DNA from 2 places in the Pseudarthrobacter sp. LMD1-1-1.1 genome. Region 1 is predicted to be linked to the other one. Evidence: riboswitches for the same ligand, from Rfam matches in the RefSeq annotation. Region 1 holds a riboswitch; the other holds the start of a gene.

Region 1 (3,202 bases):
AACGCGTCCTGCGTCAGCGTGGAGGAGAGGACGAACAGCACGGCCGTGGCCAGCAGGTTGCCCAGCGGCACTGCCGATTGCGGCCAGCTGGCCCAGAAGCCGCGTGACTTGCTGGGGCTGTGCTCTGCCACGAGGAGCACGGCGCCGCCCCATTCCCCGCCCACGGCGAAGCCCTGGGCGAACCGCAGGAAGACCAGCAGCGCGGGCGCCCAGTAGCCGATCTGTCCGAAGGTGGGCAGGCAGCCCATGAGGAAGGTGGAGACCCCCACCAGGATGATGCTCAGCTGCAGCAGCTGCTTGCGGCCGAACTTATCGCCGAAGTGGCCAAAGACGATGCCGCCGATAGGGCGTGCGACGAAACCGACGGCATAGGTGAGGAAGGCGGCGATGATGCCGTCCAGTTCCGTGCCGGCGTTGGGGAAGAAGGCCTTCCCGAACACCAGGGTGGCGGCCGATGCGTAGAGGAAGAACTCGTACCATTCCACGACCGTGCCGGCCATGGAGGCCGTCACCACTTTTTTAAGGCCTGAGGCCTTGACGTCGGTTTCCTCTGTACGCCTTGCGGCGGAGCTTTCCGTACTCATGCGAACTCCTTCGGCGTCGTCGTCGACACCACGGGGACCAGTCAATGGCAGACGGGTGTGATGCACACCACGAAAGCCGGATTCGATGAGTATGGTCTGCCTGCGGCGCAACCTCAACGCCGATTAGTGCAGAACGCATCTGCAGGAATGCACATTAAGGGCTGTGCGCCAGGCGGCGCCTAGACCAGGAAGCTGTTCCGCAGCCGGCCGCCCAACTGCCCGATCTCGGTGAGGAACCCGTCGTGCCCGATCGGTGCCTGGATGACATGGACGTCCACGTCCCCGGGCAGCGCCTGGGCCAGTTCGTGGGACTGCGACGGAAAATAGAGCCGGTCCGAGTCGACGGCGGCCACGAAGAACCGTGCCGTGGAGGCGGCGAGGGTTTCGGTCAAGGTTCCCCGTCCCCGGCACACATCGTGGCTCATCAGTGCCTCGGTCAGGGCGATATAGCTGTTGGCATCGAAGCGCTTCACCAGCTTGTTGCCCTGGTGGTCCAGGTAGCTTTCCACCTGGTAGCGGCCGCGGGAGGCAAGAACTTCCCCCTGCAGGGGCGACTCGGGCGCCTGGGGTGCCCGGCCGAAGCGGCCTTCCAGTTCGGCAGCCGACCGGTAGGTGATGTGGGCGATGCGCCGGGCGAGCGCCAGCCCGTCTTCCGGGCACGGACCGCCGTAGTAGTCCCCGCCGTTGAAATTGGGGTCCTGCCGGATGGCCAGCGTCTGGGCCTGCGCGAAGGCAATCTGTTCGGCAGTACTGGCGGCTCCCACGGAGATCACCGCGCAGCGCTGCACCCTTTCCGGGTACGTCACCGCCCATTCCAGGGCGCGGGCGCCGCCCATGGATCCGCCGAGGACGGCGAACCAGCTCTTGATGCCCAGCTGGTCCGCGAGCCTTGCCTCGGCAACGGTGCTGTCGCGCAGCGTGACGAGGGGAAACCTGGAGCCCCAGGGCTTTCCGTCCGGCGCGGGCGATGACGGGCCCGTAGATCCGTAGCAGCCGCCAACGATATTGATGGACACCACGAAGAAGCGGTCCGTGTCCACGGGAGCGCCGGGGCCGGCCAGCTGTTCCCACCAGCCTTCTTCGTCGGTGTCGCCGCGGGTCACGTGGGTGCTGCCGGTCAGCGCATGCTCGATCAGGATGGCGTTGCTGGCGTCCGCGTTGAGCGTCCCCCAGGTTTCGTAGGCCAGGGTGACGTCCGGGAGGTATCCCCCGGCTTCGAGTTCCAGTCCCCCGATGGAGGCGTAACGGACGATTCCGTGTTGGGGGATGGTGGTTCGGGCGACGGTAACCGTCATGGCAAGACCTCTTCTACGCGCTTGCCTGCCGTCGTCTGACCGGCAGGCCAGGTCCTCACCCGGGGCACCCCACCGCGGATGGAGGGTTGCCGGCCAGCAAGCCGGGGCTGTCACTGGCACTCATGACCTGGTTCGAGTGTACGAAACACCCCCCACTCCAGGCCAAGAGTATGACTGGTTGTGACTTCCCGGTTCGCCGGCCGGCACATGCTGCGACGCTCGCGTTTGGGGCTACGCGTCGGCGCCCTTGGCTGCCCGGAAGCCTGCCTCCAGGTCGGCCAGGATGTCGTCGATGTGCTCCAGGCCAACGGAAAGCCGGACCAGGCCCGGGTGCACGCCGGCCACAACCTGCTGCTCCGGCGAGAGCTGGCTGTGCGTGGTGGACGCGGGGTGGATGACCAGGGAGCGGACGTCGCCGATGTTGGCCACGTGGGAATGCAGCTCCAGGGCGTCGACGAAGCGCTTGCCCGCCTCTGCCCCGCCGGCCAGGTTGAAGGCCACGACGGCGCCCGTCCCCTTGGGTCCGTACTTGCGGCCACGCTCGTACCAGGGGCTGGAGGGCAGCCCCGCGTAGGCGACGGATTCGACGTCGTCCCTTGCCTCCAGCCAGCGCGCCACTTCCGTGGCGTTCGCAACGTGGCGCTCCACCCGCAGGCTCAACGTCTCCAGGCCCTGGGAAATCAGGAACGCGTTGAAGGGCGAGACGGCTGAGCCGAGGTCGCGCAGCAACTGCACACGGGCCTTGAGGATGTAGGAGAGGTTGGCGCCGAGTGCGCCGCCTTCACCGAGATCGCGGGCGTAGACCAGGCCGTTGTACGTGGGGTCCGGGGTGTTGAAGCCGGGGAACCGCTCCGGATCCTTGCCGAAATCGAACTTGCCGGAATCGACGATGACACCGGCGATGGCCGAGCCGTGGCCGCCCAGGTACTTGGTGGCCGAGTGCAGGACAATATCCGCACCCCACTCCAGCGGGCGGATCAGGTACGGCGTGGACAAGGTGTTGTCCACAATGAGCGGAACCCCGGCCTGGTGGGCCACCTCGGAGATGCCTTCAATATCCAGGACGTCCTGGCGCGGGTTGGACACCACTTCACCGAAGAAGAGCTTGGTGTTGGGCTGCACGGCATCGCGCCACTGGTCCAGGTTGTCCGGATCGGCCACGAAGGTCACCGAGATGCCGAACTTCTTCAGCGTGTGCGCAAACAGGTTGTAGGTTCCGCCGTAAAGGCTGGGGCTGGCCACGATGTGGTCGCCTGCCTCGGCGATGTTCAGGACAGCGAAGGTTTCGGCGGCCTGCCCGGAGCTCAGCAGCAGCGCGGCCAG
Region 2 (3,202 bases), on a different contig from region 1:
CAGAAGCGGCCGTCGCGCAGGCCCACCCCATGCTCTGCGGAAAGGTAGGCGGCCACCAGCCCTGCGTCGTAGCCCTCGACCGAGAAGTTGACCACGCCGATGGTGTCCGTTTCCGGGTTGGTGTCCTTGAAGATCTGGTGGACGGTGACGCCGTCGATGTCCTGCAGGCCCTCCACCAGGAAGGAACGGATGGCGGATTCGTGGGCGTGCCACCGGTCCTGGTCGAGTTCGGCGATGACCTGGGTGGCGCGGGCCAGGGTGGCGGCGCCGAGGACGTTCGGCGAGCCCCCCTCGTGGCGGGCCGGGCCCGTGGCCCAGCTGACGCCGTCGAGCCGTGCTTCCTTGACCGCCCCGCCGCCGGCGAGGTGCGGGACACCGGTGTCCAGCCAGTCGGGACGTCCCACCAGGACACCCGCGCCGAACGGCGCGTACAGCTTATGGCCGGAAAAGGCGAGGTAGTCGACGTCGTCCGCGCTGATGTCCACCCTGCGGTGCGGCGCGAGCTGGGCCGCGTCCACCACGATCCGGGCGCCGTGCTGGTGGGCCAGCGCGGCCAGGGCCCGGATGGGAAGAATCTCGCCGGTGACGTTGGAGGCGCCGGTGACGGCCAGCAGGCTGACGCCGCCCTGCTCCAGCTCGGTCCGGACGGCGTCCAGGGTGCCGGTGATGGTGTCGGCGGCAACGATGCTGCGGTGCGGAACGCCCTGCCACGGCAGGAGGTTGGCATGGTGTTCGATGTCCAGGTAGAGGACCTCGCCGTCATGCCGGCCGTCGGTAGCAGGCAGGCAGCCGGCCAGGAGGTTCAGCGAATCGGTGGTGTTGCGGGTGAAGATGACCGAATCATCCGGCCGGCCGCCCACGAAGTCCCGGACGATGCTGCGGGCGTTCTCGTAAACGGACGTGCTGATCTGGGACGCGTAGCCGGCCCCGCGGTGGACGCTCGCGTAGTACGGCAGGATCTCGTTCAGGTAGGCGGAGACCACGGAGAGCGCCGGAGCGGATGCGCCGTAGTCAAGGTTCGCGTACCGGATGTGGCCGCCGGAAATCAGTGGTGCCTGGATTTCCGCGCCGGTGACGGCAGCAAGGGGACGGCCGGCAACGGCGTGGCGATCTCCGGGAGCGCCGGATTCGGCAATGGCGGGCTGGGGGGAGACGGTGGCAGTTGTCACAGAGACCTCACTTGAATACAGGACTCCGGCATAGGGAATCCGCGCTTGCCGCATCCACTCCGGACCGGCCTGGTCGTCACCCGGGGCACCCCGCCGCGAATGGAGGGTTGCCGGCCAGCAAACCGGGGTTTTGCGCTGGCACTCGTGACCTGCATAAAAGCGTAGGACATGGGGCGGCCAGGATTGAAGCCGCGGCAATTGTTAAGGGCTTTGTTACGCAATATCGAATAAACGACGCCGGACACCCCCGTCTGGAGGTGTCCGGCGTCGCAATATTCGCCTAAGGGGGCCAAACCGTGGCAGTTACAGCAGGTCGTCCAGGTACGGGTTGAGGCGGTGCAGCACCTCTGAGTGCAGGATCGAGTTGGTGGCCAGCGCGTTCCCGCCGAACGGTCCGTCCTCGCCTTCGAGGGAAGTGAACCGGCCGCCCGCCTCAACCACGATCGGCACCAGCGCAGCCATGTCGTAGAGGTTGAGCTCCGGTTCGCAGGCGATGTCCACCGAGCCCTCTGCCACCATGCAGTACGACCAGAAATCGCCGTAGGCCCGGGTCCGCCAGACGTCTTCGGTCAGCCCGAGGAACTCGTCGAGGTTGCCGCGTTCCTTCCAGCCGCTCAGGCTGGAGTAGGAGAGGGAGGCGTCGGAGAGGCTGGACACGTCGGAGACGCGCAGCCGGGTGGCAGCTGCCAGGGACCGGCCCATGTACGCGCCCATGCCCTTTGCCGCCCACCAGCGCTTGCCGAGGGCCGGGGCGCTGACCACGCCCACCACAGGCTCGCCTTCATCCACCAGGGCGATCAGCGTGGCCCAGACCGGGACGCCCCGGACAAAGTTCTTGGTCCCGTCAATGGGATCGATGATCCAGCGCCGTGAACCGTGCCCGGTGCTGCCGAACTCCTCACCCAGGACGGCATCGCGGGGCCGGGAGCGGGAGAGCTGGCCGCGGATGGCTTCCTCCGCTGCCTTGTCGGCGTCGGTGACGGGCGTCAGGTCCGGCTTGGTCTCAACGTGGAGGTCCAGGGCCTTGAAGCGGCTCATGGTCTGGTCATCCACGGAGTCGGCCAGGACATGGGCCAGGCGCAGGTCATCGTTGTAGCTCGAAGCGGGTTGGATCATGGTTACAAACTACCGTCTGTGGACGCTTCTGCCGGGAGAACGCGTCAGTTGACGCTGCCGAGCTCTTTGGTTTCCTGTGCGTCCATGCGCGGGTCCGTGCCGAGCAGCCGCCGGAGCGATGCCAGGCGTGCCGGGCCGGTGGGACCTGCGTTGCCGCCTGCCACCCAGTCGTCGAGGCCGCAGTTCACCGCGTTTGCAGTGTGCTTGCACCCGCGTTCACAGTTTTCGATGCCGGGGGACAGGTCGGGGAAGGAGCGCAGGATCCGGTCCGGGTCCACGTGTGCCAGTCCGAAGGAACGGATACCGGGGGTGTCAATGATCCAGCTGCCGGCCGGCGCGTCCGCCAGGCGCAGGGCCAGGGCCGACGACGACGTGTGGCGGCCGCGCCCCGTGACCGCGTTCACTCCGCCCGTGGCCCGCTCGGCGCCGGTCAGCGCATTCACCATGGTGGACTTGCCCACGCCGGAGTGCCCCAGCATCACGGTGACCTTGCCGTCGAGATGGGCGCGGAGGTCGGCCACCGCCGCGCTGTCCAGCCGGGCGGAGAGGCCGTCGTCCGACCGTGCATCGATCCCGGAGGCCTGTGCATCGGCGGTCCGGCTGATGATCACAGGGAAGTCCAGGTGGGTGTAGTTGGACAGCAGCTCCGCGGGGTCTTTCACGTCGGCCTTGGTGACCAGCAGGATCGGCTCGATCCCGGCGTCATAGGCAGCCACCAGGGCGCGGTCGATGAACCCGGTGCGTGGTTCCGGGTTGGCGGCCGCCACCACAATCACCAGTTGGTCGGCGTTGGCCACCACGGCGCGCTCGACGGGGTCGGTGTCGTCGGCGCTGCGGCGCAGGAGGGTGTGGCGGTCCTGGATCTTCACCAGGCGGGCAAGTGTGTCCGGTGCCCCGGACACGTCCCCCACGAGCGA

Evidence for each region. Region 1 has a riboswitch for S-adenosylmethionine ahead of metX (homoserine O-acetyltransferase MetX). Riboswitches for the same ligand answer to the same signal wherever they lie in the genome.
Region 2: it holds a riboswitch for S-adenosylmethionine, as region 1 does, so the genes downstream of both, MRBLMD1_RS04480 (aminotransferase class V-fold PLP-dependent enzyme) here and metX (homoserine O-acetyltransferase MetX) in region 1, are expected to answer to the same signal.

The regions. Positions count from the first base shown of each region.
Region 1 covers NZ_JBEGHP010000023.1:430,446-433,647, reverse strand. The annotation lists gene MRBLMD1_RS15515 (MFS transporter) at 1-584, opposite strand, end outside; gene metX (homoserine O-acetyltransferase MetX) at 764-1,879, opposite strand; SAM riboswitch class IV at 1,892-2,007, opposite strand; gene MRBLMD1_RS15505 (bifunctional o-acetylhomoserine/o-acetylserine sulfhydrylase) at 2,111-3,202, opposite strand, start outside.
Region 2 covers NZ_JBEGHP010000001.1:928,544-931,745, forward strand. The annotation lists gene MRBLMD1_RS04480 (aminotransferase class V-fold PLP-dependent enzyme) at 1-1,169, opposite strand, end outside; SAM riboswitch class IV at 1,206-1,319, opposite strand; gene hisN (histidinol-phosphatase) at 1,473-2,285, opposite strand; gene rsgA (ribosome small subunit-dependent GTPase A) at 2,330-3,202, opposite strand, start outside.